DNA from 3 places in the Desulfosoma profundi genome. Region 3 is predicted to be linked to each of the others. Evidence: riboswitches for the same ligand, from Rfam matches in the RefSeq annotation. Region 3 holds a riboswitch; each other region holds the start of a gene.
What was found. A riboswitch is a leader RNA that binds a small molecule or an ion and turns the genes downstream of it on or off. The one in region 3 is predicted to bind cobalamin.

Region 1: linked by a shared signal. The riboswitch ahead of ACZ5K9_RS05310 (precorrin-8X methylmutase) and the one ahead of ACZ5K9_RS10870 (TonB-dependent receptor plug domain-containing protein) in region 3 are both predicted to bind cobalamin.
Region 2: linked by a shared signal. The riboswitch ahead of cbpB (peptide-modifying radical SAM enzyme CbpB) and the one ahead of ACZ5K9_RS10870 (TonB-dependent receptor plug domain-containing protein) in region 3 are both predicted to bind cobalamin.

The regions. Positions count from the first base shown of each region.
Region 1 is NZ_AP042420.1:1,206,980-1,217,513, forward strand. Features, by position in the region: gene ACZ5K9_RS05305 (FAD-dependent oxidoreductase) at 154-1,896, shown strand; cobalamin riboswitch at 2,236-2,423, shown strand; gene ACZ5K9_RS05310 (precorrin-8X methylmutase) at 2,567-3,256, shown strand; gene ACZ5K9_RS05315 (SAM-dependent methyltransferase) at 3,321-3,848, shown strand; gene ACZ5K9_RS05320 (hypothetical protein) at 3,845-4,051, shown strand; gene ACZ5K9_RS05325 (FecCD family ABC transporter permease) at 4,056-5,189, shown strand; gene ACZ5K9_RS05330 (ABC transporter ATP-binding protein) at 5,186-5,992, shown strand; gene ACZ5K9_RS05335 (ABC transporter substrate-binding protein) at 6,586-7,491, shown strand; gene ACZ5K9_RS05340 (DUF4139 domain-containing protein) at 7,526-8,959, opposite strand; gene ACZ5K9_RS05345 (DUF3783 domain-containing protein) at 9,251-9,649, opposite strand; gene ACZ5K9_RS05350 (M20 family metallopeptidase) at 9,696-10,534, opposite strand, start outside.
Region 2 is NZ_AP042420.1:180,952-191,485, reverse strand. Features, by position in the region: gene ACZ5K9_RS00765 (FAD-dependent oxidoreductase) at 1-2,012, shown strand, start outside; gene ACZ5K9_RS00760 (hydrogenase iron-sulfur subunit) at 2,009-2,419, shown strand; gene ACZ5K9_RS00755 (hypothetical protein) at 2,578-2,832, shown strand; gene ACZ5K9_RS00750 (Hsp20/alpha crystallin family protein) at 3,230-3,673, shown strand; gene ACZ5K9_RS00745 (alpha/beta hydrolase family protein) at 3,819-4,658, shown strand; cobalamin riboswitch at 4,686-4,917, shown strand; gene cbpB (peptide-modifying radical SAM enzyme CbpB) at 5,158-6,549, shown strand; gene gspG (type II secretion system major pseudopilin GspG) at 6,617-7,069, opposite strand; gene ACZ5K9_RS00730 (hypothetical protein) at 7,479-7,964, opposite strand; gene ACZ5K9_RS00725 (DUF4870 domain-containing protein) at 7,985-8,416, opposite strand; gene ACZ5K9_RS00720 (helix-turn-helix domain-containing protein) at 8,608-9,906, shown strand; gene ACZ5K9_RS00715 (4Fe-4S binding protein) at 10,214-10,420, opposite strand; gene ACZ5K9_RS00710 (FMN-binding glutamate synthase family protein) at 10,506-10,534, opposite strand, start outside.
Region 3 is NZ_AP042420.1:2,516,738-2,527,271, reverse strand. Features, by position in the region: gene ACZ5K9_RS10900 (energy transducer TonB) at 1-273, opposite strand, end outside; gene ACZ5K9_RS10895 (ExbD/TolR family protein) at 270-680, opposite strand; gene ACZ5K9_RS10890 (MotA/TolQ/ExbB proton channel family protein) at 687-1,337, opposite strand; gene ACZ5K9_RS10885 (ABC transporter ATP-binding protein) at 1,534-2,418, opposite strand; gene ACZ5K9_RS10880 (FecCD family ABC transporter permease) at 2,415-3,455, opposite strand; gene ACZ5K9_RS10875 (ABC transporter substrate-binding protein) at 3,442-4,368, opposite strand; gene ACZ5K9_RS10870 (TonB-dependent receptor plug domain-containing protein) at 4,390-6,381, opposite strand; cobalamin riboswitch at 6,801-6,985, opposite strand; gene panB (3-methyl-2-oxobutanoate hydroxymethyltransferase) at 7,024-7,878, opposite strand; gene ACZ5K9_RS10860 (ketopantoate reductase family protein) at 7,835-8,797, opposite strand; gene ACZ5K9_RS10855 (hypothetical protein) at 9,231-9,560, shown strand; gene ACZ5K9_RS10850 (RNA polymerase sigma factor) at 9,618-10,328, shown strand; gene ACZ5K9_RS10845 (hypothetical protein) at 10,325-10,534, shown strand, end outside.

The DNA.
Region 1 (10,534 bases), 1.3 Mb from region 3:
TTGCTGGACGTGCCCATGCGGGTTCATGATCTGCAACGATTGTATGGAAGAAAATTTTTGGGGAATGACCTGTAACGGCATCACGTGGACGTGTCCAGACTGTGGGGCCGTTCGCGGTTTTGGCAATCAGTGACGAAAAGGAGACGGGGATTTATGGCGACACGACGCGTGGTCATCGTCGGGGCGGTGGCTCTGGGACCCAAAACGGCCTGCCGCATCAAGCGACTCCGCCCAGATTTCGACGTGGTGATGGTGGATCAGGACCAATACATTTCCTATGGCGGGTGCGGGATCCCCTATTACATTTCCGGCGACGTGAGCGATCTGTCCGCGCTGATGAGCACCAGTTTCCACATGTTGCGCACTCCTGAATTCTTTGAAAAAGCCAAGGGGGTGCGGGTCATGACGCGAACCCGGGCGGTGGCCATTGACCGGGAACGGAAAACGCTGCGGGTGAATCGTCTGGAATCCAACACCGAGGAGGAACTGCCATACGATGACCTCGTATTGGCCACAGGGAGCCTTCCCCACAGGCTGCCCATTCCCGGAGCCGATCATCCTCGGGTCATGCGGGTGTCCAATCTCCACGATGCGGCGGCCATCAAAGAGATGCTGAGCAAAGGGGCCATCGGCCGTGCGGTGATCATCGGAGCGGGGGCCATTGGGTGCGAAATGGCCGAGGCTTTGACGGACATGTGGGGCGTCGAGACCGCCATGGTGGAAATCGCCCCGCATGTCCTTCCCGGTGTGCTCGATCCCGTGCTCGCCCGCATGGTGTCTCAACATCTGGAAGAACGCGGGGTGTCCGTCTACACGGGGGAGACGGTCCGGGAGGTGGCGGCCGACGGGAACGGGGACACCCTCACGGTCCGGACGACTCAAAGGGAATTGGAAGCGGACATCGTCATCACGGCTGTCGGCGTCCGACCCAACAGCGCGTTGGCCCGGCAAGCCGGCTTGCTCGTCTCCAGCCGAGGCGCCATCGTGGTCAATCAGCGCCTCCAGACCTCCGATCCATGCATTTACGCCGGGGGTGACTGCATCGAAGTCATGCACCTGGTGACGGGCAAGCCTTTTCACTTCCCCCAAGGGTCCCTGGCCAACCGCCAAGGGCGCATCATCGGGACGAACATCGCCGGCGGTTGTGCGCGGTTCGAAGGCTCTGTCGGCTCTTTTGCCGTCAAGATTTTTGATCTGGCGGTGGCGACGGCGGGCATTTCCCGAAAGACCGCCACAGAGGAGGGCTACGATGCGATCCAGGCTTTGGTCATTCAAGCCGACCGGGCGCACTTCTATCCGACCCAAGATCTCATGACCTTGGCCCTCGTGGTGGACCGTAAGACTCGGAGGATTCTCGGCATCCAGGGGGTCAGCCGAAACGGCGACGCGCTCGTCGGCCGCATCAACGCCGTGGCGGCTCTTTTGGCCCGTCGCGGAACGGTCGAGGATTTGTCCAACCTCGAAGTCGCCTACACGCCTCCCTTCGCCGCAGCTATGGACATTGTGAACGCCTTGGGAAACACCGCGGAAAACATCCTGGACGGCTACAACGTGACGGCGGACCCCGACGATTTCGAAACCTGCTTTCTTCAGGACGGCGGCCCGGACGTGGTCTGCCTCGATGTGCGCGGCCCCCGAAACGCCGCACCTTTTGTTCAAGCCTTCGGAGACCGTTGGCTGAACATCCCTCAGGAAACCTTGACCGAGAGGCTCGATGCCGTCCCCAGAAACAAGCGGCTCTTCGTCGTATGCAATTCCGGGGTGCGCTCCTACGAAGCGTTGCTCCAGTTGCGCGCGGCCGGGATCATGAACGCGGTGAACGTTCAAGGGGGGGTCGCGGCCATCAAGAAGACAGGGATGATTCGTTTGGAAGACCGTGAACATCAGGACGGCTGAGCCTGTCTCGGCGAACCCCTGTCCCACAGCAGGCCCCCGGTCTCGGGAAAACCTTTCCGCACCCCCGGAAAAACGGGGGATGACTGCGTCACGGGTGAGGACGCCGCGTCCAGGGCGCCCGACGAAGACATCTCCGGCCGGCCGGATGCGGCGTCCGATCTTCCCCGGGGGCATGTGGATGGCCCGAGACGAGGGGCGTCGGCGAGGGCTCATCGTTTGAAAGCGGCCCACGGAAAACGGTTCAGCGCGCCGTGGCTGGGGCTGAGGACATGGGAGTGCCGTTCCACTATTGACGGTCCCACAGCTTTGCTCTACAAGAGCGGCAAGGCATTGTTCTCTGACAAGACGGAGGGGTCAGGTACCCGAATGCGGGTTCAAAAGGGAAGACGGTGGAATTCCGTCGCGGTCCCGCCGCTGTGAACGGGGACGAAGGCCGAGAATCCCACTGTCCCATGACCATGGGATGGGAAGGGCGGCCATGAGGATGATCCGTGAGCCAGAAGACCTGCCTGACGCCATGAGGGAAGAGATGCCGATGGCAAAGGCCTCTCCCCGCGGATGGACTTCGTGGAATGGGTCCTGACGCGAACATGGGGATGAAGGAAACAGGGTGCAATCCTTGGAACGAGAAAGTTCCAAGGATTTTTTTGTTGCTCAGGAGCGGCGGCGTATGAAGGGGGCACACGAAGAACCGAACGATGGGCCGGCTGCGCTCGTTTCGGCGGGAAAGGCTATCGAAGAGGAAAGTTTTCGCATCATCGATGCGGAAATGGGGCCGCACAGTTTTCCTGGGGATCAGTGGTCCATCGTCCGCCGGGTGATCCATACAACGGGGGACTTTGAATTCGCGAAGCTTATCCGCATTCATGAACGGGCGGTCGAGGAGGGATGCGCCGCGGTGCGGCGGGGGGTTCCCATCTTTGTGGACACGCGGATGATTCTCGTGGGGCTCTCCGCAACGCGACTCGGCTGGTTCGGCAACGCCGTCCAGGTCCCGGCATCGGACCCCGACTCCCAAGGCGCGGCGGAAAAGGACGGCCTTACCCGTTCCGCCGCCGCTTTTCGCCGCATTGGACCACAACTCCATGGAGCCGTCGTGGCCATCGGAAACGCCCCGACGGCCCTGTTGGAAACCCTCCGCCTCATTGCGCAGGAGGACATCCGCCCGGCGTTGGTCGTCGGCGTCCCCGTGGGCTTTGTGCAGGCGGATACGGCGAAGCAGGCCTTGTGGCAATGCCGGGAGGTGCCGTCCATCACCGTGCTCGGCCGCAAAGGGGGAAGCCCTGTGGCCGTGGCCATCCTCCATGCTCTCTTGGAATTGGCCCGTGGTTCAGGCCGTCATGAAAATGAGCGATCGTGAACGGTCAGTCTTCCGGCAGGCCGGCCATTTCCGGCGTCAGCTTTAACGAGAAAGGAAGATCCCCATGCTGGGAACTCTTTACGGCATCGGTGTGGGTCCCGGAGACCCGGACTTGCTCACCCTCAAGGCAGTGAAAGTCCTCGGCCGTGTCGGACATGTGTTTGCCGCGTCGTCGTCATCCAACGATTACAGCCTGGCCCTGGAGATCGTCCGGGAGCATCTTCCCGAAGGCGTCCCCGTGGATTTCTTGGATTTTCCCATGACCTTCAACAAGAACCGCCTGGAAGAGGCCTGGCGGACCAATTGCGACACGGTGGCGGCACGGCTCATTGCGGGCGTGAACGTGGCTTTCCTGACCTTGGGCGATCCGATGACGTTCAGCACATTCATTTATCTTTTGCGAAAGATTCGTCATCGTCTGCTCTCGGTCCCCGTGGAGATCGTCCCGGGGATCACATCCTACCAGGCGGCGGCGGCCTGCGCCGGGGTCGCTTTGGCGGAGGCCGAAGAAACCCTGACGGTCATCTCCGGGGCCAAGGGGGGGAACGGCTCCCCGAGGTCCTTCCATTCTCCGACAACGTGGTCCTCATGAAAACCTATAAGCAGTTCCCTCAAATCCTCCAGCAGATCCGGAATCTGGGATTGGAAGATTCCGTGTGCTTTGTGAGCCGATGCGGCTTGGAGGGCCAGGTGGTGGTCAGGGACTTCCACGCGTTACAGAACCTTTCCCCCCACTACTTGTCCCTTCTCATCGTCAAGAAACCCGGCCGGTCGACGGCAGCCCATGGGGAATAGTCCGGTGGCCCCCGCACAAGCGCACCCCACGGCGGATCTTTCCATGCCCCGCGATCCGGGCCTCGCCGCTTCTGTTCCGCCCCTGTCCCAGAGGCAGCGGCGGAGGCGGCGTTTCTTCTGGGCCGCGGTGTTCTGTGTTCTTCCGACCATTTCCGTCTTCTGCGTCAGCGTGGGACCCTTTCCCATAGACGCCGGTGCCCTGTGGCGCGCCGTCAGCCCTTTGCTTTCTTCGTCTTCCCCCAACCCCGGAACTGCAGATGCCGCCACGGCCCAATACATCCTCGTCCACCTCCGGTTGGCCCGAGTGGTCCTGGCCATGGTCGTGGGGGCCGCCTTGGCGCTTTCCGGCACCGTCTATCAGGGCATTCTGCTCAATCCCCTGGCCGACCCTTTCACCTTGGGCGTCTCCACCGGGGCGGCTTTCGGGGCGTCGGTGACCATCCTCTTCGGGTGGGCGTCCTGGAAGCTGGCGGGCATGAGTCTGCTGCCGGTGGCGGCCTTCGGGGGTGCCGTCGGGGCCCTGAGCGTGGTGATGCTCCTGGGCCGACTTCAGGGCAAGATCCATCCCACCACCTTGGTTCTCGGCGGGATCATTGTCTCCACATTCCTGTCGGCCTGCATCAGCCTGCTCAAGAGCCTTCACGAAGAATCCCTCTCGACCATCGTGTTTTGGATCATGGGCAGCCTGGCAGGGCGGAGCTGGCGTCATGTGCTCGCCGTGACCCCGTATCTGCTCGTCGGCTCCTGGATCATTTTTGTGTACGCCCGGGAATTGGACCTTTTGGCCCTTGGAGACGCCGTGGCTTTTCAAAGCGGGGTGGCCACGGAAACCGTGCGTCGACGTCTTCTGGCGGCGGCTTCCCTGGTGGCGGCCGCCGCTGTGGCCGTCAGCGGTGTCGTGGGATTCGTCGGGTTGGTGGTGCCCCATGTGGCCCGCCTGTGTCTCGGGCCCGCCCATAGGCACCTCCTGCCCGCCTCCATGATCCTCGGCGCCCTGCTCACGCTGATCTCGGACACCCTCGCCCGAACGATACTTTCCGGCGGGCGGGAAATCCCCCTTGGGGTCGTGACGGCCATCCTCGGGGCACCCTTTTTCGCCTACCTTCTGGTGCACAAAAAAAAGGCTGTCGCTCTGTGATCCAGATCGAACACGTCCATTGCGGCTATCCGGATCGAAAGGTTCTTCACGATATTGACGTGACGATTGGGTCGGGGGAATTTGTCGGCATCTTGGGGCCCAATGGATCCGGGAAAACCACTCTGATCCTGGCCCTGAGCGGCGTCCTGCCCGTGTCGTCGGGGCGCATCCGCGTGGACGGCCGCCCTTTGGAAACCCTGCCCCATCGGGAAAGAGCCCGGCGCCTGGCTGTCGTCCCTCAAGATGTCCACGTGCCCTATGCTTTCTCGTGCCGGGATGTGGTGGCCATGGGAAGATACCCGCACCAGAAGCGCGGCGGCGAAGAAACCCCTGAAGATGCCGCGGCGATCCGTCGGGCCATGGAGTGGACGGATACCGTGCACTTGGCCGAGCGGCCGATCACCATGGTCAGCGGCGGGGAGCGCCAGAGGGTCTTTGTCGCCAAAGCCCTCGCTCAGGACACGCCCATCCTCCTCCTGGACGAAGCCGTCTCGGCCCTGGATGTCCACCGCAAGCTCCATATTTTTCATGTGTTCAAAACGTTGCATGAAAAAGAAGGGCGGACGATCGTCGCCGTGCTCCACGACATCAATACGGCCGCCGTCTATTGCCGACGCCTTGTCTTTATCAAACACGGACGCCTTGTCGCGGACGGACCCACCGGCGACGTTCTCGATCCCAAGATTCTGGAAGCCGTCTATGACACCTCGGCCGTCGTTTATGACGTGCCTGGCCACCATGGGGTGCGCCAGGTTTATTTTCCCGCAAAGGAACCTCTGGAAACCGCCCGAGCGATACGATGATCCTGGGGCCGCTCCACCTGGACCGGAGCCTCTCCGTCGGTTATCGGTGAGCACGAAGGTCACAGCCCCAGGGTACCGACAAAAGTCGCGGGAATCCGGGCAATCCCGGCCACCGGGACACGGTGTGCCGTGCATGGTCTTGAAGGGGTGCCACCCCTCAGTCAAGGGCAATGGAGGGGCAGGCCCCTGGGCTTGCCCGGAATGGGTCCGGTCCCTTGGATCACGGCCGCGCCCAGAGCGGCGGGCCCCCATAAGGACAAGACGCACGCGGAGGTGGTTTGGTACGATGGTCAACCTGATCCCGGGGAACGAGACCGCATGGGCTGACCTTCAGACACCCGGATCCACGGACCCGCTGGTTGAAAATGGGACACAAACTTCACTGGCACAACGGATGCCGCTGCCCGGTCACACCGTCCCCCGGAGTCCCCCCTCCCATGGAAGACGCTGAAGTCCACGGTGATCTCTGCGGCAATGCAGCTTTCCCGATCGACTCGATCTCTCCGACTCAGGGGGTTCACAAGTTCCAGGCGGGTCGGCAAAGGATGTCGGACCATCCGGCATCCGCGCTTTCCAGACGGAGGTGTTCGGCCATGATCCAACGAAAACATGCCCTATGGGTCATTGGGCTCGCGATTTTCATCCTTTCTGGAAAATCGTCAGCATCCGATAAGACCATCATCCAAGTCATCGACGACATGGGCCAAACCGTCCGGCTTGAGGCACCGGCCCGACGAGTGGTGCCGCTTTACGGGGCGTTCGCGGAAATGCTCTACGCCATCGGCGCCGGGCCGGTCGTCGCCGCGCGCACGCATGCCGACATCTACCCGCCGGAAATCCAGCAGTTGCCTGCCGTCGGGACCCACATGCGCCCCAATGTGGAAATGATTATCGGCCTGAAACCAGATCTGGTCGTGCAAAGCGCCAGCCGTCGAAGCGCCACTCCGGAAACGGCTCGATTGGCGGATGCCGGGATTCCCGTGGTCATTTTTGCTCCCAAGGATTTCGAGGGCATCTTTTCCGCCATGGAACGGCTCGGGACCCTCACCGGCCGAACCGAAGAGGCCCGCACCCGCGTCGATGCCTTACGCCGGCGCCTGGATGCCCTTCGGTCCCACTGTCGGCAGGCTTCCTATCGGCCCAGGCTCGTTTTTGAAATCCGGGCGGAACCTCTGGCCGTGGCCGGTCTCGGCGGCATGCCGCAGGCGCTCATGGACGCCGTCGGTGCCGTGAACGCCGTCTCCTTGCCGGAAGCCATCGTCCAAACGTCGGTGGAAAACCTCCTCGCCATGGACCCGGACGTCTATATTGTCCAGAAAGGCCCCATGAATCCCCAGCCGGTTCCCCCTCACCACCGTCCCCATTTCGAGGCGCTCCGGGCGGTACGATCCGGACAGGTGTTCATGGTGGAAGAAGCCCTTTATTCCCGACCGGGACCTCGGGCTGTGGAGGCCGCAGAAGATCTCGCCCGGCGGCTTTACCCGTCCCTTTTCCCATGAGCCCATCCCACGGGAAGATGGGGTGGCCGAGGCCCTAGCGTGCGGTGAATTCCACGTCGTAGGTCACCTGCACCTGACCTTGAGCCGGCACATCCACGGGAAAGCGCACAAGCCCGGCGTGAACCTTATCGTATGGCTGGCTGGATTGAACGATCTTCCAATCGCCGGGGAGCGTGTCTTCCAGGTGAACGCGTTCGGGGTGCCCTTTGCTGTTCTTCACCGTGAGGACCCAACGCAGGCGTTGCCCTTGTTGGCCCACTTTTTTCCTGTCCTCCAGAATCCGCTCGACCTGCACATCAAAGGAACGGCCGAACTCCAGATGGAGCGTTCCGTGGACAGGTGTGTGCCTAATGGTATCCTCTCCTAGAGGGATGGCCTCGCCCTGCTCTGTGATGAGACGTCCGGAAACGACCCCCGCCGGCAGCGGGACCCCTAACCCTCCGGCCACCTCGTTGCGAATGTCGATCACGGCCCGAACCGGTTGCATGCGGCTTTCCGCGCGCTCAACGCCCCAATCGCTTCCCGACCCGTCCCCCGTGCTCACCAGCCGCCTCTGAATGGGCACCGCCGGGGCTTTCACCCATAGGACTTGCACGGGATCCCCCGCATTCAATGCAATGGGCTCGGGAAGGCGATACAAGTGGTATTCGAACGCCGGGGACTCTTCCACCGCAGCGGCTTGGGCGGCTTTGGACAGCTCCGCCATGGGCGCCCGGGGCAACCGGTCACGCCGGCCTGCCCGGCGCACATCCCCGGCCAGGAGGACCACTTTGATTCCTGGAAAATCCACTTCCGTGGTGTTGTGGAGAACAACTCGACCTTCCAACGCCGCCTCGGTCGCCTCCGGTTTCATGTAAAGGACATAAAACGCCTTCCAATGCAATCCGCCGGCCTCGTAAAGCCGCTCCGCACGCACTTCCACCGGCGCTTTCCCCTTGTTTTCCACGTCCCAGTAAGCTGAAGGCGTCGTGCTCAACCCTTCCGGCAAAGCCGGGAAAAAGATGCCATGATATTCGCCCGTGTACACCCCTTCTTCCGTCAGAAACACCGGGGATCCGCCTTCAGCCCCCTCGGAGACCAATTGAACGCGTCGCACCATTCGGGCGTCCAGACTGCCCTTGGGGTTGGTCATGACCACATCCAGCTGTTTACCGACATAGCTTTTGAGGAGTTGGTTTTCCGTAATAGGCCGAAAATGGGCCACCAGCGTGTAGGGAATCAGGTTTTCCACCTCGGTCAGAGGCCTTACGGTGAGTGTTTCCGGATCCATAGTTTGGGGAAAACCCTCCAGAATCACGGTATGACGTCCCGGGGGCACGGCCACTTGGTCCACTTCCCGGAACAAGGCGACGCCGCTCTGACTGACCGTGACGGTCCTTTCTTGCACAAGGGCTGAAACCTGACCGGGATCGGCCGCAGCCCACACGGTCAAGGCGGCCCATAAGATCATCGCGCTGCGCGTCTTCATTCTTCCCTCCCCTGTTTCTCACATTGTCCGGGACTCATCCCCGAGGTGGAACCGATCGCTGTCGTGGGCGGCATGCCTTCGACAACTCGGCGTCGTTGGCAGCTGCCGGATCCACGGCGGCGCAACCCCGCGGGCGCCGTGGCCCACCGCCCGGTCCTGGGAGCGCCGACCCGGCGGCCCAAGCCCGCGCGATTCCTCCCTCGAGAGTATCCCGCAGGCTCGCCCCGCCGAGCGGACTCCAGACGGCCCGGATCCAGCCGCTCTTCTTCCATCCCATGGCGACAAGGTCGTTCACGTCGGGCTTTCTTCGTCCAAGGCTACGGCACTGCGTGCCCGCGCCGCACGGCGCTCCTCGATGAGGTGCGCCGCCAACTCGCTGAACGGCCAGTTGATCGAATGTTCCGTAATAACGGCAAAGATGGGCTTGGGGAGATTGGCGTCCTTGAATTTCTGGATCAGAAAAAAGATCCCTTTCTGGGGGATATTGTAAAAAAGAACGATTTTTTCGTCGCATTCAAAGGGTTGGTCACCGATTGGATTGGAATGGAGGATCTCTCGAACCACCACATGGCCCTGGTACGGAGAAATGGTGAAGGCCGGAGGGGCTTTGACCAGTTCCAGCATGCGGTCCAGTTTCTCTTTTTCTTCAGGTGTAAAGTTCCACACAAGCAACCGAGGGCTTTGATCCATAATAAATCCTTTTTTGTCTTTTCGAGGCGAGGTCTTTTCCGAAGGCTCAGCGACAGCGTCCAGCTCGCACAAAGCGATCCAAGGCTCTGTAGAGTTGCACCATGCTGTCGATAACCACGTGCTCGGTTTCCGCATGCTGGCTTTCTTCCCCATCGGCGCCCCACACAATGCCTGGGATGCCGAATTGGGAGAGAAATCTGGCGTCCGAGGCCCCATGAGCTTGGCCCAACCGGGCTTCCGGAACGATGTGGAGAAGGGTGCGCACAGGACCGCCCGTTTCCCCAAAGAACAAGGGTTCCCGCTCCATGACTTCCACTTGGGACCGGACCTTTTCACGGATGGCCTGCACCAGGATGTCCGGATCGTCGTTTTCGGTGTAGCGGATGTCGAGGTGCGCCTCCGCTGTGTCCGGCACCTGATTCACGGAGCGGCCCCCGTGGAGGATACCGATGTTCAGGGTCCGGTGCCAGTGGTCTTCCGTGTGGACATCGAATAGGCTCTTGATCGCGTTCAGGTCGTTCATGAGGATTTCGATGGCGTTTTGGCCAAGCCATGGGCGGGCGCCGTGGGCGGCTTTCCCTCGAGCGGTCAAGCGAATTCGCAGGATTCCTTTCTCTTTGACGATGATTTCGCGAAGACTGCCCCCATCGAGGGCGATGGCGAAATCGGCCGCAATATGAGGCAGCGCGGCCCGTGCACCTCGATATCCCCCGATTTCCTCATCGCCCGTGATGAGGATGCCAAAGGGCAGCGATTCTTGGCCTTTGCCTTGAGCCGCCAGTTCGTCCATGTGGCTTTTGACGAGCATCATTGACAGGGCGACCGCGTACTTGTCGTCAATACTGCCCCGGCCATACAGGCGGCCGTCCCGTTCCACCGGATCGA
Region 2 (10,534 bases), 1.5 Mb from region 3:
TGGTGGTGCTGTCTGTCGGGATGGAGATCCCCCAGGGAGTGCAGGAGCTGTGTGAACGGCTTGGAGTGAAGACGGACCCCCATGGGTTTGTGGAAACGTCGTCCTTTGAACCGGTGAAGAGTTCGCGGCCGGGCATCTACGTGTGCGGGACGGCGACAGGTCCCAAGGATATTGCCCATGCGGTCCTCGAAGGATCGGCGGCGGCCGCGGCGGCGGCCATCCCCTTGGCTGATGTGCGCAACAGCCTATCTTGCCTGAAAACATTCCCGGAAGAACGTCCCATAGACCGTGAAGCCCCCCGGGTGGGCGTTTTCATCTGTCACTGCGGGTCGAACATCGCCGGGGTCGTGGATGTGGAAGCGGTGGCGCGCGCGGCATCCCGATTGCCTCATGTGGCCCATGTGGAAAGAAAACTTTTTGCGTGCTCTCATGACAGCCAGGAACTGATCCGACGAAGTATTGAAGCCTATCGCCTGAACCGTGTGGTGGTTGCCGCCTGTTCACCGGTCACTCATGAAAACCTCTTTCGGGAAACCCTCAAGAACGCCGGTCTGAACGAATACCTTTTCGAGATGGCCAATATCCGCAATCAGGCGGCATGGGTTCACGGACGGGATCCACAGGCGGCCACGGAGAAGGCCGTGGACTTGGTCCGCATGGCGGTGGTCAAAGTCGCCCTTCAGGAACCATTGCCGCCGGTGACTGTCAATGTGAATCCGACCGTCTTGGTCGTCGGGGGCGGGGTTGCCGGGTTGACGACGGCGCTCGGCTTGGCCGATCAAGGATTTCCGGTGCACCTGGTGGAAAAGAGTTCCCAGCTCGGGGGCAACGCCCGCCATCTTTACCGCACTTGGAAAGGGGAAGATATTCCGGGCTTTGTGGATCGCCTCGCGGCTAGGGTCCGGTCTCATCCGTACATCAGTGTGTACTTGAAAAGTGACGTGGTGGCCGCTGAAGGTTTTGTGGGTAACTTCCGATCGACCATCAGAAAGGGAGGGGCGACCATCACCGTGGATCACGGCGTGACGGTCCTTGCTGTGGGCGGGATGGCGCACAAGCCGGAAGAATACGGGTACGCTGAATCACAGCGGGTGCTTACGGCCTTGGAGTTCGACAAGCTGCGTACAGTGGGCGACGAACGGATCGCGGGAGCCAAAACCTTTGTCTTTATCCAATGCGTGGGTTCGCGAGAACCCGGGCGCCCATACTGCTCCCGCGTTTGCTGTACTCATGCCATCCAGTCTGCGATGGAGCTGAAGGAGGAAGACCCTAGCCGGGAAATCTACATCCTGTACCGGGACGTGCGCACCTACGGATTGAGGGAGTCCCTTTACAGAAAAGCACGAGAACAAGGTGTCGTTTTTATCCACTACGAACTGCAGGAAAAGCCGACGGTGCGTCTCGGTCCCAACGAACTTTACGTTCGGGTGACCGATCACGTGCTCAATACGCCTCTTGTTTTGCGGGCGGATGTCGTCATTTTGGCAACGGCCATTGTGCCGCACCCGGACGTGGCCGAGTTGGCCCGGATTTACAAACTGCCATTGAACGCGGACGGGTTCTTTCAGGAGGCCCACGCCAAGCTGCGGCCGGTGGAATTCTTGACCGAGGGGATTTTCATGGCCGGGTTGGCTCATGGGCCTAAATCTTTGGATGAAGTGATGACGCAGGCACAGGCCGTGACCGCCCGGGCGGCGGCAGTTCTCTCCACCCGACGCAAAGCTTTGGATGCCGTGAAAGCGCACGTGGTCTCGGAAAATTGTGACGGGTGTGCCTTATGTGTGGACGTGTGCCCCTATCAAGCGATCCAGTGGGACGGTCGTTCCCAAAAATCCTCGGAGGAAAATAAAACAATCCAGCTTCCCGTGGTGAACACGGCTCTTTGCAAAGGCTGCGGGATATGTCAGGCGACATGCCCAAAAGACGGCATCCGCGTTGCCGGATTCAGCGTCGCGCAGCTTTCCAGACAGATTCATGCCCTTCTGCGTCCGCAAGAAAGTGGAGCGGCATGATGGGGTCTCGTGACCGCAGTGGAAGAATCATTGTGTTTGCCTGCCATTGGTGTGCTTACAGTGCAGCGGACTTGGCCGGAATACGGCGCATGGACTATCCAGAAACCGTGCGGATCGTTCGGGTGATGTGTTCCGGGATGGTCCATCCCAATTTGGTCATGGAAGCTTTCCATCTTGGAGCGGCCGGGGTGCTGGTGATGGGGTGTCGGCCGGGGGAATGCCACTACAAGGATGGGAATCTGAGGGCGGAAGCACGACGGGCGGTGATTGTTGAAATGATGGAAGTTATGGGGTTGGAGTCGGAACGATTTCGGATGGTATGGTGCGCTTCGTCTGAGGCGGAAAAATTCGTGGAGGCCTGTCGAGAAATGGCAAAGACGGTGGAGACCCTGGCTCTGGGTCCATAAATCCGCCCTTCCACACTCAATGCCGCCGACACTGTCTCTCGGTTCTGTGAAGCGGCGGTCTTATGCGGACTCGGGGCCGTGTTCATGAAGCCGTGAGTCCGTCCATTTCAGTCGGGCGGGAACACGGGGGCACCAAGAACTTTTTCAGGGATTATGGCATGCCGGACGAAAAAACTTTCCCTTATCGGGTCCGGGCGCGGCGAGTGGATACGCGATGCGGACTTCTCGGACACATGACCGTGGATGAAATCCGGGAGCGCATTATCGGGGATCAGATCAACGTCACATGCCCTGAATGCGGTGAAATTCATCTCACCGTGGAAGACGCGGAAGGGGCTGCCGCCCGAAAGGTGAGAAACTCTGCGCGGTTCAAGAAGCTCCTTGAAGAAACAGGAGACAAAGACATCTTTTGACCTGCCTCCGCGTTGTCCAAAGATCCCGTTGGGTGGTGCCGGCAGACTTCTTGGCTCGGAATTTCAGGGAGTGCCGGAGAGTCAAGCGGCTGCGAGCCTTCCGCAGCCCGGCCCCTGAGAAAGCGGGTTTCTCGTCCGCCTGAAATTCCTGCGCACAGACTCATGACTCCAGAGCAGGTTCGCGGAACCGAACGAGGATGGCCATAGAGCTCCTCCGGCAGCTGCTGTCCGGTAGTCCTTCAATGTGCCCCCAACCGAGCGCGCACGGACAGAACCTTGCGAAAGCCATACCCCGCCAGGCCCAAGGGGACTTGACACGAATGGGGAAGAAATTATTTTTTTATCGGAAATTGGAAGTCAAGGTCAGTAGAAACTCTCATTAAAGGAGGTAGTGGACATGCTGGGATTGGTTCCTCGCACTCGAAGGGAGTCGCTCCTTGCATGGCCGAGGGCCTTCGATTGGATGGACAGGTTTTTTGAGGAAGCCCTTCCTGCCGTGTGGGGCGACGAAAAGGTTCTGGTGCCGGCCTTTGACATCTCCGAAACGGAAGACAAAATTGTGGTCAAAGCCGATCTTCCGGGAGTGGATGTGAAGGATCTGGACATCAGCATCACGGATAATGTACTGACCGTCAAGGGTGAGAAACGGCAGGAGAAAGAAGAAAAAGGCGAGTCCTACCATCGGGTGGAACGTCGATATGGGTGCTTCGCTCGTTCTTTCTCTCTGCCTGCGGAAGTGAAGTCTGAGGGGATCGAAGCGGTTTACAAAGACGGGGTCTTGCGGATCGAGATTCCCAAGGCGGAAGCTTCCCGGCCCAAGAGGATCGAGGTGAAACATTAAACTCCGGCCGAACGAAGCCCTTCGGTCTTGGTGGAAGAAAGCGGGGGAATTTTCCCCCGCTTTTTCGTTCTCTCGATCGGGCTCAGCGGGATCAGGCTGCGGCTTATGCCGTGCAGAGAACCCCTGTTGACCGAAGCGAGGTTTGATGATGAAAAATAAGCTCTGGCCGGCGTTGGCTGTATGGATGGGGGTGTGCGGTCAGGCTTTGTCTTCTGCGGCGGCTGCGGACATATCGTGCGCCGTGGTATCTCACTTTGTTCGAGTGACAGCGGCGGGGGATCGCATTGAAGGGGCCATGTTTCTCCCCAAGGGATCGGATAGGCGGCCGGGAGCTCCCTTTCCCATATTTATTTTATCCCACGGTTTTTCGAGAGATTACGGACGTCACATGGCCAATGCGGCATCCTATGCGTGTGCAGGGATCATTACCTACACACCGAATGTCGTCCCTGTGGATGAAGCGACTCTTGAAAAAGCCCACCAAATCGACAATCTCATAGATCATGTCCGCTGGCTTCGGCAAAGGGCGTCGGATCCCGGCGATCCGTTGTATGGCGTAGGCGATCCGGAGCGCATAGCTCTTGGTGGACACAGTGCAGGGGCTGCCATAAGTGTTGAGGCGGCGGTCAGAGTTCAAGGAGACGGCGCGGACATCGACGCCCTCGTGCTTTTGGATGCCGTTCCCGATCTTGAGACGCTCGAGGCGGCGGCAAAGCTGACGCCGCTTCCCGTTGTCAGCATCCGCTCCCGTCCCGGCCCGTGCAACGCCTATGGGTCGGGCAAAGCTCTTGAGGACGCCATCCCTTTCCAAGTGGAATCTTTTTTCTTCCCCTGGGCGACGCATTGCGATCCGGAATCCCCGACGGACGTTGTCTGTCGTGTGCTTTGCGGAGGGAGTTCCGAGCAGGGGAGGACCGCGTATCAGCAGCAAACGCTGGAGTTCCTCCACAGGTTGTTCTTTGGGGCAGAAGTCCCAGAGCTTTAAGACCTACAGGTTCAGGCCCATCACTTACATCTTGACAGTCGCTTCGGTCCGTGAAAAATAAGTCATGGTAGCAAGAGGTTTTCCAGCATCCCGGAACACGGTGCAAATCCGTGGCGGTCCCGCCGCTGTAATCGGGGATGAAGGGTCGCAGAGGTCCGAGGGATCGGACCGGTCACTTTCGGGGACCACCCCGAGGGGAAGGCCGCAACCCTTCAGAGGATCCGAGAGCCAGAAGACCTGCTGGAAAACAAGATGCCGGGTAACCGATGGCAAAGGAAGCCCGGAGCGAATCGGCGTGATGCGGATTGGCTCCGGGCTTTCTCTTTGGTCCGCGGTCCTTGCGCACGATGACCATTTGAAAAAACAGGAGGAAAACACAATGCCAAAAGTGGATCGGATCATTTCTTATCGTCGGCGATGTCGGAAATTGGGAGACCAGACGGGGCTGTCCCATTACATTCTGCTGACCCCCACCAAGAAAGAAAAACAGGATAAGTAAATGGAACGCCAAGTTCAACCGTCGGGCCGTATCCCTTATGCCAACACCGGCGACGGCCCGAGCTTTTCCATCCTCGATATCGGAATGCCGGACCATGTGGCCGTTGTGGAGCCCGATAGCGCCTTTTGGGCCATTGTGGAAGTCCACACGCTGGCGGAAGCTCTTTCCGGGCGCGTGCTGGAATCCTTTTTGGCACAAAGGGAGGTGTTCCAGGAGGAGATGCAGCGCCTCCGTTTTGGCTTGAAACCTTCCGCTGTCTATTTCAACCCGACGGAGCGCTGCAACTTCAATTGCACCTACTGTTACTTACCGGAAGACATGCGTCGAAACGGCCGGACGATGACGGAAGAGGAGCTGTGCCTCGCCCTCGAACGCCTTCTCGCGTATTTCGAGCGGAACGGAGAACCGGGGGTCAAACCTCAGCTCATCTTCCATGGTTCGGAACCCATGCTGGCTCGGCACGCCGTGTTCACGGCTATCGATCGCTACGGCGACCGCTTTCTTTTCGGCGTCCAGACCAATGCCACGCTCTTGGACAATGAGGCCATGGACTTCCTCACATCCCGGGGTGTGGGCATCGGCATTTCCCTGGATGCCCATGTGGCGGCCACCGCGGATGCCGTGCGGAAGAACTGGCATGGACAGGGTGCTTTTTCCCAAGTGGTGAGGGTAATGGAGCAGTTGGCGTCGTACCCGGCTTTCAACGTGATCACCACGGTGACCCGGGAAAACGTGGCGCTGCTTCCGGAACTTGTGGATTTTTACCATGACGCCGGCGTGGGTGTTGTCATGTTCAATCCGGTTCGATGCACCCGCAGCGGGGGCATGGAGCTCAAACCAAACGACGAGGTCTTGGCTGAATCGTTTTGTTCGGCGTTGGACCGGAGCTACGAACTGTTTGAGAGAACCGGACGGAAGCTCGTCGTGGCCAACTTTGCTAATGTCTTGGCGGGAGTTGTCGGCCCCACCGGACGTCGGCTGATGTGCGACATTTCTCCGTGTGGTGGAGGACGCTGCTTCTTGGCGGTGTCGGCCCACGGGGATGTGTTTCCGTGCAGTGAGTTCATCGGGTTTCCCGAGTATCGGGGAGGGAATCTTTTCCGGGACGATGTGGAAACTCTTTTGGAGAGCCGTCCTTTCCAGGCGGTGACTTCCAGGATTGTGGAAAAGATCGAACCGTGTCGGCGGTGCGCCATTCGGCACTTCTGCGGGGCGCCCTGTCCTGCAGAGGTCCAGGCGGTCGAAGGTCGACTCGATGCCCCCAGTCCCTATTGCCGTTTTTATGAAGAGCAGGTGCGCTACGCTTTCCGGGTCATCGCCCATGGGCGGGAAGCGGCGTATCTATGGGACGGGTGGGATAAGGAAACCGAAGAGACGTATCGGTGCGCTTGATCGTGCAAGGTGCCGCGGACTTTCAATGAAGCCGGGGCCCCGCACGTGCGGGGCCCCGGCCGTCCTTCTATTGCCAACTGGCCACGTCGGCGTTTTCTCCTTCTCCGCCTTCTTGACCGTCGGCACCCAAGGAATAGAGATCGTAGTCTCCGTGTTGCCCAGGAGCGCGGTAAACATAGTCCCGACCCCAGGGGTCCTTAGGGACGTCTTTGGGAAGATACGGCCCATCCCACGTGTCAAAACCCGGGTTCACACGCAGTGCCCGGAGACCTTGCTCCGTGGTCGGGTACCGGCCCACATCCAAGCGATAGGCATCCAAAGCTGTGCCGAGCAGGGCGATCTGGGCCTTGGCGGCTTTGATTTTGGATGTGCCCACCTTTTGAAACATTTTGGGAGCCACCAAAGCGGCCAACAAACCCAGAATGACCATGACGATCAAAAGCTCGATCAGCGTGAATCCACGACCGTTTTTCTTCCAGATCCGTTCTGTCTGCTTATGTTTTTCCCTCTTCATGCGCATTGTCAGCCTCGTCTGTGGTGATGAAAAGCCCGGACTCCTCCCCAAACCCTTTGGTACCGCCGGGGATGCCCCAGCCGCCGTTGGAGCGTAAAGTCTTCCGGCTTATCTGTCAACTCCCGGGTCTGTGCGGCATCGGCGACAACCGGTCCGAACCGATTGGCCCACCCAGCCCTCTCGAGACATGACTTGGGAAACACCAAGAGGCCGTCCCTGAGATCCAGCCAGGGCGCGAGGGCCCGATTCGTCCGAAAGGACCGTTTGTCCGCCATCACCCTGGAGGTCTCCCTAGATCCGCCAGGGCGGCCGGTTGCCACGAGAACATGCCTCAAAAGCCACAGAGGGTGCGGGTGCGCTTTTGGATAAGCTCAGCCGGAAGTCCTGACGATCTGGACCTGAAGTCCTAGACCTCTTAAGGATTTTGCGACCCTTGGGGGATAGGGGCGCTAATGAGCCCACTGGCCACGCCCCAGCTACGGACGAGGCTCATGAAAGACGCAGGCAGCGGCACCTCGCGTTCCACCATGAGGATTCCCAGTTTTTCGGCCTGCTTAAGAACCTCCGGCGAATCCTTTCCCTCCAACCGATCGCACAGGTATTGCATGCGCAGGGCGTCGGTGAGCGGCGCCCTTAACGGAGCAAGATCCTTCGGGATCTCCCGAAGGATTTCTTGGATGTGCGCGGCGTGACGCAGAGCGAACGACAGGTGTGGTTCCTCCGAGGGGGCATGTCCGAAGAGCTCATTGACGGCGGCACCCGTCAGGCGAAGGGCTTCTGTGGCCTGGAGAAGAGGGCGGCTTGTGGAGATGTGTTCCTTCAGGTACTTAAAAAGCACCATCTTGATCACCTCCACACCCTCGCGCAGCACCGGCACCAGCCGTTCAGGGGAGGGGGTCATGGGCACTCCTCCAATAAGCCTCAGAGAGGCTCTTTTTCACGCATGGCACGAATGGCTTCGGTTTCCCGAAAGATCCTCAGGAATACCAGTGGATAGGAAAAAAAGCGTCCCTCGCTGGCGGCGACACCGGCTCGTGCAATCCAGTAAATATCCGTCAGGGCCAGGGTCCACAGCCACAGAGTGGCACCCACTCCCGGAAGAAGCAGGGCCCCCAGTGCGCCGTAGGCGGTCATGCTGATTTGAAAATTCAAAGATTCTCTGCCCGCCCAATCGATCTTCGGAGATTTCTTTCGTTTGACGAGCCATACCCCTAAGGGGCACAGGACATGTCCGACAGGAAGCCACAGTGTGCTTGTGGGAATCCACCAGACGGCGCCGAGCAATGCACTGAAATGACACAAAGAGGCCCACGTCGAGAGATCGTCTTTGTCGCTGTTGTCCACGGTGGGCATGTGTGCTCCTCTTCGACACGAGTTGGTCCTGCAGCGGAACTCTAACACAGCCGATCTTTGAGGGCAAAAGCTTCCGGCGGGGCCCGACTCCCCCAAGAACAAAGATGTGGTATTATCCGATGCATTGACGCCGCTTCACAGCTCGACTAACGTCAACGTTGTCATCTCTTTGCAGGGGAGGCATCAGTTTGATGCTGGAGAGGCAAAAAATCTTTTCCGGTGTGCCGGATTTGGATCGCGTGCTCGACGGCATTGTCATTGGGGATAATGTCATCTGGTATGACGACGCCGGCAGTCTGGCCCCATTTTTCTGTCTGCGTTTCATGGAAAAATGCCTCGAGGAAGGTCGTCCGGTGATCTACGCAAGTTTTGACCGCTCTCCCAGGAATCTCCTGGAGCGGTTGGGCCAGGTCGCCCGGAATCCTCAGTTTCTCCTCTTGGACTGCTTCACTTTTGGGAAAGGACGAGGCTCTCCGCCATTTCTCGACTTTTACGAGCATGAATTTGGCCGGTGGCCGTGCCGCATCTGCCGGTTGGATGAGCCTGGAGATGTCGGTCATTTCACGGACACGCTTTACCGGCTTCATGGAGAATTCCATGGCGTGGTGGGATTTGTTTTCGAGAGCCTGACGGGAATGCAAGAGCTGTGGGGTGGGGAAGAGGACATGGCCAGGTTTTACAGCCACTCCTGCCCGCGCCTGTACGAACTCAACACCGTCGCCTACTGGATAATGGAAAAAAAGGCTCACTCCGCGCGGCTTCGGGCCCAGATCAATCAAATTGCGCAAGTGGTCATTGAACTGGCGGTAAAGCGCGGCACCACCACATTGACGGTGCATAAGGCGGAAGGGAGGAACGTGCCGACTCTTGGCGATCCCGTCGTTTACTGGATGGACGGATCTCAGGTGGTGTTTGCCCAGGACGTCCGGGGAAGCGACCGAATCGGGATTGGGCGCCGTTTGAAACAAGTCCGCACGGAAAAAGGGATTTCTCAAACGGAACTCGCGCGTCTCATCGGGGTGACGCCCAGCACCATTTCCCAAGTGGAAAGCCACATGATTTACCCGTCCATCCCGGCTCTCATGAAAATGGCCGAAGTGCTCCAGGTCCCTGTGGCGTCTTTCTTCGCAGAAGACTCAGCTACTGAAGAATCTCCCGTTTTTGGAGAAGCGGATGCCTCCGTGGTGAAGACCATCGGCACAGCTTCTCCAGGGATTCGCATCAAATCCTTTGTCCCATGGGACTTTGCAGCCAAGGCGCAGCCTTATCTCATTGAAATGGATCCCGGCAGCCTTGCCGGCATTCATTTTTTCAGGCGAAAGGGACAGGAGCTCGGATACGTTCTGAGCGGAGCGGTCTCCTTTGTCTTGGAACGCAAGACCTTTGTCGCTCAGAGAGGAGACGTCATCTATGTGGCGTCGGCCATTCCTTCAGAATGGCGCAATCTGGGATCGGAGACCGTGCGCTTGTTTTGGGTGATCCTGCAATAGTCAGAAAAGGCCGGAAGACAAGGAAGCGGGTTCGTTGATCGTAACGAGAAACCCGAATTTTGAGATCCGCGGATGCAATAGAAGGCCAGTTGAGGGAACCGGCCCGTCATTCCGTTCCCATGGATGAAACGGATCGGGGGCGAGGAGTCTGAAATGGCGCGGCTTTTCCCACCACGCCGGCTTCTCCGGTGGGAAGAAGGGGACCGGCGCCGATGCACGCCCAGAGTGCTCTTCGGAGGAAGGCGAGCCGGGGCCTGGAGTGCACCGAACCCCGACGGCCTTCCTAAAGAGCATGGGGCGGAGAATCTCACGCGTCTTTCATGAAAGACGCTGTGGACTTGCTTTGAAGGGCTTTAAATCCGAAGGCGACGCAAGCCGTCTTGCAGGATCCGCAGCCGATGCATTTTTCCGCATTGATCAACACGGAACCGTTCAGTTCGGTGATGGCGTGCACCGCACACACATGGGCGGCATAACACGATTTACACAAATGGGCGCAGACGTTCTTGGACATGGCTGACTCCTTCTCTAATGTGGCGGTCCGGGGACCTCAAGGTCCCCGGGGCTTCTGGGTCCTGGCGAGAGAGCCGATTCATCCCTTAGCCCAGAATCTTCTCGATTTCCTCAC
Region 3 (10,534 bases):
AAGAGGCTCTCTCTGGAACCAATGCGGATTGCCGGCCAAAAGCATTCCATGGATGAGGCCGGAAAGCAGAAGAAAAAGCGCAAAAACTCGATTCCCTCGAGAATTCGAGACTTCATAACCCCTCAAATCCTTTTCGAGGATCCGAGCACACGGGCGGCATACCGCAATGTCGGAGCCTTCCAGAAGCCTGAAAGTGGGCTCCGGTCCTTTGGTTTCCGAAAGGGGACCCTCGTCGAAATGGGCATGTCGTCGGATCGCAGAAGAGATTTTCATGGTGACGGCCTTTCTGTCGCAAGACGTAGTCGAGCGGCTCCGGCCGCCTTGATGATATCCATCACCTGCACCACGCGATTGAGAATCAGACTTCTGTCCGCCTTGAGCACCACCGCGGTTTCCGGGTCCGCTTCCAGGCGCTGCTTCACCCTCACCAGAAGCTCATCCAAAGGAACGGCTTTCGCTCCGATATACACGTCCCCTTCGGGACTCAGCGTGATGATCAACTCCTTGTCTTCCTGGGACACGGTGGAGAGGGCCTGGGGCAGCTGCACACGAATGCCTTCCTCGGTCAGGAAGTTGGTGGTGAGTAGAAAATAAATCAGAAGCAAAAAAACGATATCAATCAATGAAGTCAGCGGTGTTTGCACCCCGTAGGCGGGTCTTTTGCGGCGGTGAACGATCATATCCTGTCAGCCTCCGCACGTCATGGATTTGCTTTTGAAAAACCGCACGACGCCGTCCTGAAGCCGCGCCTCATAGCGGTCCACCTGGCTTGTCAGGTAGCTGTGAGCCACCATGACCGGCAAGGCGACGCACAAACCCAAGGCGGTGGTCAGCATGGCCTCCCAGATCCCGCCGGCCAAAATCGACGCATCCACCTTCCCGCCCAGTTCTTGGATGGCCATGAACGCCTTGATCATCCCCAGAACCGTGCCTAAAAGGCCCAAAAGCGGTGCGATATTGCCGATGGTGGCAAGCGCTTGCAAGTACCGGGAAAGCTCTCGCACCTCTTCTTCCACACCGTGCACCAGAACGGTTTCCAGCGTCTCGCGATCCGCCTCGATCACCTCCAGCCCTTGCGCCAATACCCGCCCCATGGGCGAACGGCTGCGGCGGGCCGCTTCTAAAGCTTCCTGCATTTTTCCTTCACGCACCAGAGCCGACACGCGATCCGCCACATGACGGCCGCGCCGTCGAAGCACCGCAAAACGCACCGTGCGTTCCAAGAAAATGGCCAAAGCCAGGACCGAGCACAACATTATGGGAACAACCAGGATTCCACCTTTAGCGAGAAACGCCACCACAACCACGAACCTCCCCGGCGGCTCTGTGCCGCTCATGTTCCTCGCACTCGGCAGAAAGCCGACCGCACAACGACAAAATACAAAAGGCCACGACACCTCGCCGTCATTCAGAGCGACGACCTTCGTGGCCTTTTTCTTCCAGCAGGAACTTTAGCGGCACCTTCGGGCGCCATTGCGGGGTGTCTTTTACCTGAAACGGCCCACTCTGTCAATCGATGCCTTTTCCTTTCGATCATCGCTTTTCATCCTCCCTGCTCACGACTCGGCGCTCACCGGCATGTAATCCCTTTTGCACGTTTTTTTCGTTCTTGGATTCCCGGCGGCCTTTCAAATATCTTCCGGGAACCAAGGTCACTCTGGGAAAACATCCCAGCGGGCTTTTGTCCACAAGGACGACGCACCCGTAGGTTTCTTCCAGGGTCTGAAAGGTGAAGACGTCTTGCGGAGTGCCCAGGCACACCACGCGCCCGTTTTTGAGGAGCATGACACGGTCTCCGTACATGGCCGCCAGATTGATGTCATGGGAGACCATGACCACCGTGAGGCCCTTTTCTCGTCGCAAGTCTTCCAACAGATCCATGAGGCGCACCTGGTGGGCCGGATCCAGGGCCGCGGTCGGCTCATCCAAAAGAAGCAGCCGGGGCTCTTGGCACAGCGCTTGGGCAAGAAAAACGCGCTGCCTTTCCCCGCCGCTCAGCGAGGTCACGGGACGGTCCCAAAGATGGGCAACGGCAGTCCGCGTCATGGCCTCCATGGCCTTGGTTGTATCGGTCGGTCCTTCCATGTGCAGCAAGGGCAGGTGGGGGTGCCGCCCCATGAGGACCACTTCCAATGCCGTGAAAGGAAAATCCATGGGCACACTCTGGGGGAGATAGGCAACAATTCGGGACCGCTCCTTCCGACGATACGCCCGGAGCGCACGCCCCATGAGCTCCACGCTCCCCGACCGGGGCTGTTCTAATCCGGCCATGATCTTGAGCAGGGTGCTTTTTCCCGAACCGTTGGGCCCAGCCACCATGAAAAACTCCCCTTCGGCCACGGCCACGGACACGTGATCCAAGGCCCGGATGGGACCATAGGCAAAAACCACGTCTTCCAGAGACACGACGGTTTTCATCGCATCGCCCGGCGCAGAAGCACAATAAACAGAGGCGCTCCGATCAAGGCGGTGACCACACCCGCGGGCATTTCCCCATGTTTGGGAATCCATCGAGCCAGGGCGTCGCATCCGATAAGGTATGCGCCGCCGCCCAAAAGACACGCTGGGACGAGCACCCGATGATCCGGCCCGAAAACCAGACGCAGGGCATGCGGAACCGCCAGCCCAACGAAGCCCAAGAGTCCGGTGGCGCAGACCGCGGCGCTGACCATGATGGTTGTCACCCCGAGAAGAAACAGCCGAGTCCATTTTACAGGCACACCCAGCGTTTCCGCGGTTTCTCGGCCCATGAGCAGGAGGTTCATGGGCCTGGCCATGAAAAAGAGGAACGTGGCGCACACGGCGAGCACGATGCCCAAACGCCACGCAGCGGGGGGATCGGCACGAGACAAGTCCCCCATGAGCCAAAAAAGGATGGTGTGGAGCCGTGCATCCTGGGTTGTGGAAATGAAAAAAAGGATAAGCGCTCCGCAGAACGCGTTGACCATTACCCCGGAAAGCAGCAGGGCGTCTCGACGCAGCCCGGACCGCCCGGACGCCAGAAGCAGCACCACAGCCAAGGACAGGGCGCTTGCTCCAAACGCGGCCGCGCTCACCCCAGGAAAAGGCGACAGCCCCAAAAGGATTCCCAGAATGGCCCCTACCGCCGCTCCACCTGATACGCCGAGGATGTACGGTTCGGCCAAGGGATTGCGCAAAAGGGCCTGAAACACGACACCTCCCAGAGCCAAAGCACCACCTGTCTCCATGGCCGTCAATACTCGTGGCCAACGGAGCTGCCACAGGATGGTCCACATCGTGGCATCCACGGCTTCTTTTCCCGTGAATGAGCGAAAGAGTGCGGCGAAATCCGCGCCCGAAGATCCTACGGCCATGCCGAAAATCATGGACGCCGCCAAAGCCGCCCCCGAAAGGAGGACCACCGCGAAGATTCGACCCGCGGTCACAGGCCCGCTGACGACATCGGGAACGAGATTCGGACTACCGTCGGTCATGAAAACGCTCCGGGTGAAGGAGCTTTGCCAGCAATTCCAATCCCTCCACCAAACGCGGGCCCGGCCGATCGAAGAGATCAGAGGGCACCAAATGGACGCGATGGGCGGCCACTGCAGGGATCCCCGGCCAACGCCGCCACTGGTCCCGGACCTGCTCAAAAACCTGCTCCCGCTCCATGGAGGAGACCACGATCACATCCGGCCGCAGCCCCATGATCTGTTCCACACTCAACCGGGGGTATGGTTCGGACCCTTCGGTAAGATTTCGTCCTCCGGCCCGAACGATGAGTTCATGAGCGAGGGTGTTTGTCCCCACGGAAACAATGGGTAAAACCCCGATTTGAAAAAAGACGCCGGGTCTTTCGGACACCCCCCAAAGAAGTTCGTCCACGGCTCGAATCCGCTCCCGCATGCGCGCCACGACGGATTCCGCTTCCTGTCGGGCTCCCAGCACGTCCCCAAGAGCCAGCAGCGTTTCCATGACACCATCCAGGCTCCTAGGGTTCACGGCATAGACGGGAATCCCCAGGTGCTCCAATTTTTCCACCGCCTCCTTGGGGTTTCCATCCTTTACGGCCAAGCACAGGTCGGGCTTCAGTGCGACGATCTTTTCCACATCCGGCTGCACATAGGATCCGACTCGGGGAATGCCCTGCGCCTCAGCGGGAAAATTGCTGTAACGGCTCACCCCCACAACGCGGCCGCCCACTCCCAGGGCAAAAGCGATTTCCGTCAGGCTCGGAGCCAGGGTGACCACCCTTTGCGGAACGTCCGCCATGCGGACGGTGCGGCCCACAAGATCCACCACTTCCCTCGCTTGGCCTGGGGAAACCGCGATAAGCACGGCCCACATCGCAACCAGGCAGAGGGATGCTTTGGAACTATGCCATGAGAGGGAGGAATGCTTTTCCATTACGCGAGTCGTGCTCCACGATTAAAATTGAAACGCGGCACCTATCATGACGGCTGCACCCGGAGTGGAGTATCCAAAAACGTGCTCGAAATCGGCATCCAAGATGTTCGTCCCCTTCAGAAAAATCTCCATGTCCTTGATGGTGGCCACGGTCGGCACCTGATAGGCCACCGACGCATCGACGACGAGATAATCATCCAAGGTCGTGCGTTTCGGTGCGGTCCAATCCCTGTAATCCGCATCGTCCCGGCTTCCCACATAATGGCCGGTCAACCGCCCATGGAATCGTTGCCAGCGGCAGTCCAACCAGCCGGTGGCGGACGTCTTCGGCCGACGCAGGAGTTGTTTCCCTTCTTGAAAAGCCACCGAATCCAACCCTCCGTCATCAGTGACCTCCGAGTCCAAAAATGTGAGGCTCAGCCCCGCGGAAAGATTCTCCATGAGGCGTCCCTGCAGCTCCACTTCCACACCGTGGACCTTGGCCGCCTGGATATTGAAGAAATTGGGATTTCTTTCCGGTGGTGGGGGAAAAGGGCTCGGCACATAGGCAATCAGGTCGGTGAATCGGCTGTGGAAATAGGACGCCGAAATCCGGGCCCGGTGGCCAAGGCGTTGCGACACCCCAGCTTCCCAGGATGTGGACTTTTCCGGATCCAGGTCCGGGTTGCCCAGCGTCCAGGAATCGTCGGCGAAATTTTCATAAAATGTGGGCTCCTTGATCCCCTTGGCTGCCGCTACGCGGAACGTGGTTCCGGTTTCCCGGACATCGAAAGCAGCGGCCCCACGCGGGGTGACTTCCGTGCCGAAGGCACTGTTGTCTTCCATGCGGAAACCACCCACCAGGTGGAGGCGTCCGAAAAGGGTCAGCTGTTCTTGCAGGTAGATGGCATCGTTGGTTCGATCCGCGCCAAGGGACGAGATGTCAAAATAGACGGTCTTTTGCCTGTATTGTTCCTGATCCCGTTCGTAGCCCAGAGTGAAGACGGATGCCACGTTTTCCGTAAAAGCCCATTGGAGATTGGCATGATAATCCAAGGTCGTCCGGGTTTCGTTGTATCGGCCGAAAGAATCGGCAAGATCGGTTTCTTCGTTGTAGGGATCCAGATTTCGCCGGCGATTTTGGTGCACGCCCAAGCTGAGGACGTTTTCCCACCACGGTTTGCTTTGGACACGGGTGGAAAGCCCCAACACGGCGTCTTGCTCTTTCTGGGTCTGGTTGGGATCCAAGGGAGAATACTTATCGCCGGTACTCTCCGTGGGATATTCATAAGAGGCGTCCGTTAACCGGCCGGTGAGCGACACTTCCCATGTGTCTTTGGGATAGAAATCGAAACGGGTGCTCAAGGTGTTGTTCCAATAGTCGTTGTTTATTTTGAGGATACCGCCGTCGTCGATGCGGCCGTAGGCTGCGGAATAGCCGAACCGGTCGGTGCCGCCGGACACACGCACCCGTTGTTCCCCCACATATCGACCCCGTTCCGAGCGCACCCCGTGGGCCGTGGACAGATCCACGGATGCGGGGCCGGATCCCGATTTGGTGAAAATCTGGATGACGCCGCCGATGGCGTCAGATCCATAAAGGGCGCTTTGGGGTCCTCGAACGATTTCGATGCGCGCAATGTTGTCAGTGGAAAGATTTTCCCAGTAAAAGTCGCCTCCTCCGAGGTTCACCTGGACACCGTCGATGAGGACGAGGGTATAGTTGGGTTCACCGCCTCGCGGGAAAATCACCGACTGCGAGCCGCGGGATCCGAACCGCACGACATGAAAACCTGCCACATCCCGAAGGAGCTCTGCCACGTCGGATGCCCGGCGCGCCTTGATCTCCTCTTCCGTGATCACCGTTGACGACACCCCGAGGTTTTCCACCGGGACCATGGTCCGCGTCGCCGTCACCACCACATCCTCTGTTTTCCACACCGGCGCCTCGGTCGCTCGGCCCAGCACCGCCGAAACACAACACGCGAAGGCCACAACCCCTGTCACCACCCAGTGCCTGCCCCTGTGCCGCATGGATTTTTACCTCCTTGACATGCGGAGCGGGGCGGCGGCCCCGCCGAACCGCGGTCTTCTTGCGTCGCCGTTTCCAAGTCTCCGAGCGCCTGTCGTGGCTGGCGCCTTCCCCACGATCGCAAGCCTCTGAGCGGAATCCGAGGGGTGCGCGGCTGTGCCCATGACTGGGAGGCGGCACCCACCCCTTCCAATCCGTCTCCCAGAGGGATCCACACTGGTGGGTTCCGTCGCCCCAAAACGGACCCGCCCGTTGATGACGAACCCAGCCGCCGTCAACATCCTTCAATCCCCGTATGCCTTTGGGGGCCGGCGACCACATGATCCGGCATAAAAAAACCCGGGTTCCCCACGGAACCCGGGATCTCCCTTTTTCATCCACCGGTCTTTTCGGTTCGCCGCCCTTGATCCCCGAGGGCTCCACCGAACGTGTGTTTCAGGCAGGTCTTCTGACTCTCGGATCATCCTACCGGCTGCGCCTTCCCACCCTCGATGGAGGGCAGTGGCTGTGGAGCAGCTTTCGTTCCCGATCACAGCGGCGGGCCCGTTCCCGACTCTCACGGGATTCCCTATTAAGCCTCTCGGCGCCTGAACGAAAAACTGCTATCAAGAGAGTCGGCGTCTGTCAAGGGTGTCGTCGGACCGTCACGAGGACGGAGTGACCCCGAAGCTGTGTTCCGGGCCGGGGAAAACCCCCGATTCCACCTCCTCCCGATAACGGGTCACGGCATCCAACAGCCGTTTCCCCAACTGATCGTATTGTTTGACAAATCGAGGCGTAAACCGATCGAACAGCCCCACGAGATCGTGGAGCACCAGAACCTGTCCATCGCACGCCGCCCCGGCCCCGATCCCAATGGTGGGAATGGGCACCGCCTCCGTGATCCTTTGGGCGACCACAGCGGGAATGGCTTCCAAAACCAGACTGAAGCATCCCGTCTCAGCCAAGGCCACGGCATCCTCCACCAGTTTTTTGGCCGCCTCCTCGTCTTTTCCCTGCACCTTAAAGCCGCCCAGCTTGGCGATACTTTGCGGAGTCAGGCCCAAGTGGCCCTGGACGGGGATCCCCGCATCCACGATGGCCTCCACTTGTTTGAGCACCGAGGCGCCGCCTTCCAGCTTCACGGCCTGCGCGCGGCCTTCTTTCAGAAAACGGCCGGCGTTTTCCACCGCCTGCGCGACGCTCATTTGATAGGACATAAAAGGCATGTCCCCGACGACCAACGCCCGTCTGGCTCCACGAGTCACAGCGCGCGTGTGGTGCAGCATCTCCTCCATGGTTACCGACAACGTGTCCTCATGCCCCAACATGACCATGGCCAGGGAGTCTCCCACCAGGATCATGTCCACCCCGGCTCGGTCCACCCAGAGGGCCGAGGAGTAATCGTAAGCGGTGAGCATGGTGAGCTTGCGTCGGCCCTTGGCCGCCATGATACCAGGAACGGTGACTTTGGGTTCAGCTTTCACGGTTTGTCCCTCCCGTGTCTCCGCCGTGGGCATAAGTACATTCCTTAGTTTTGATGAGTTGGGTCAGGGTCCAATTGACCGGAGCGGAAAGGCCGTGCTTCTCGGCGGCACGCACCACGGCGCCGTTGATGGCATCGATTTCCGTCGGCCTCCGCCCCTCCACGTCCTGGCGCATGGACGAGCGATTGGATGCCGTCGCGTTCGCCACGGCCAAGACACGCTCAACCATGTCTTCCGGAAGAGAAATCCCCTCGGCCCGGGCCACGGTCACCGCTTCCACCACTGCTGCCTCGCAAACGCGCCTTGCGGGTTCCATGGAAACGACCGCCCCGTTGGGAATGCCACACAGCGCGGTCACCGCATTGATCCCCACGTTGACACAGAGTTTCTGCCATAAAAGATCTTGGATATCCTCCCGGTACTCGGTTTCCAGTCCCGCCGCGGTAAAAAGTGCCACAATGTCGGACGCCTCGTCCGGTCTCGTCCCCGACAAACTCCCAAAGAAGGTCGGCCCAACGCCGCCGTGGCGGATCACCCCCGGGCCGAGCTTGGTCGCCCCTTGGGCAGTCACGCCCACCAAAACGCGGTTCCGACCCACCAGTCGGGCAAGCTGCTCTCCGTTACCCATGCCGTTCTGAAGGCTTAGAAAGAGGGTTCGAGGTCCCACCGATCGAGGATGCACCAGCTGCAGCGCCTGCGGTGTGGCATAGCTTTTGACCATGACCAAGACCAGGTCCGCGGGCGGGTCCCATGGCACAGGGTCCCAGGAGGCATCCAGTGGGAAGATCGTTTCCCCGCCGTCAAGTTCTCGGAGGTGCAGTCCGGAGGTTCGGATGGCTTCCACCTGAGAGACGTCCACGTCCAGAAGAAGGACTTTGGCCCCCGCTGTGGTCAAGCGGGCGCCAAAAAGACAGCCCATGGCCCCGGCCCCCACAATCAGGACATGCATCATCGGCATTTCCTTTCTCTCGCCTGGGAGCCCGTCCCGGGTGTCCCGAAAACGGGCCGACTTTTCCATGAGTCTTCTCCACTGCGCATTACACTGGCATAGATCTGTCGCCGTGGCAAGCCGTCCCGGGAGGGTGCCATGGATACCCTTGCGGGGTTCTGCCGGGACGAGGTGCCCCAAGTCTGATTCAAGATCAGCGGGCATGGCGCGCCGCATCCCAGGATTCCCTCCTTTCCTCAAACCTCACGGCAATTCAATGTCGGGCCGGGACAACGGCTTTTCTGACTAAGGGCTCATCAGATCTGAGAGCTCGAGTGTCCCCCAACAGACAAGAAACACCGTCTTTGAATCGGCCCGTAAACCCTTTACCAAGGCCAATCATCAAGAAGGGTGAAAAGCAATGTCTGATGGGGAATTTCTTATGGGAGGAACGACTATGAACAGAGGGTTGATAACGGCCTTCCTTGGAGTGGCGCTCATGGCCGTGGCTTTCGTCCCGTCGGCTCAGGCCCATAAACCGAAACCCTATCACAGCTACCACTATGCACCGGCGCCATACCCGCCCCCGAAAACGGTGGTTCATCACTATTATCCCCACACCGGTTATCGGTGCGCTCCGCCGCCGCGAAGAGTGGATGTGTACCATTACTACGGATCATGCTACCCTTCATGCGGGTATTACCCGGCTCCGCGACGCCCATACGTGAGCGGTTACATTGGAGAGCCGGGATGGTCCTTGATTTTCCAAACGGGCGGCCGCTGGTAGAATAGGTTTGGACTCGGCGTGCACGCCGATAATGGACCCCGCACAGAAGGCCTTTTTGTGACGCGTCCCATAGAGGTGCCCAACCCATGCCGGCCCACTTCGGGAGAACCCGAGGGGCTCCAGCATAGGGGGAATGGAACGGACCGGGAAAGCGGCGACGAACTCGAGCTGGTCCTCAGAGCCCGGGCCGGGGATCCGCAGGCCATCGACCAACTCGTTGCCGCCTATCAGCATACGGTGTTCGCTGTGGCCTATCCGTTATGCGGGTTCGATCGTGATGAGGCCATGGACGTCACGCAGGACACACTCATTCAGGTCTTCCGAAAAATCGGCCAATTTGAAGGCCGATCCTCCTTCGGGGCCTGGATCCGCCGCATTGCCGTCAACGCGAGCCTCCTGGCACTCAAGAGAAAAAAGCGGCGGCTTCAGTTGATTATCCCTTGGCGCTTTTTTGAGAAGGACGAGGATGAGGAACGACCCTTTGATATGCCAGCCGACGGCGACGGCGGCGAGCCCACAGATCCGCTGGAGGCCCTTTCGGCCAAGGAACTGAATCGGGATGTGCGCAAGGCCATGGAAAGCCTGTCGGAAAAACAGCGGATGGTCTTCGTCCTCAAAGTTTTTGAAGAAATGACCATTGCTGAAATCGCCGAGGTGACGGGGATGGCTCTGGGGACGGTCAAAACCCACCTCTTCCGCGCCACCCGCACCGTCCGGGACCGCTTGACAGCCCTCGGTTACGGCGACAACATCAGGGGGACACCATGAAGGGGTGCAAAGATCGCGAAGAAGCCCTCATCTTGGACGTGTTCGGCGAATTAAGTCCGGAGGAGCTTCCCGAATGGGCGGCGCATGTGGCCGTCTGTGATGGCTGCAGGGCGGAACGTGAACGACTGACGCAAATGATGCGCCAAGTGAAAACGGCCGCGGTGCGCGAGCGAATCTCTGCCCGGGAAGCTGGGCACCTGCACGCC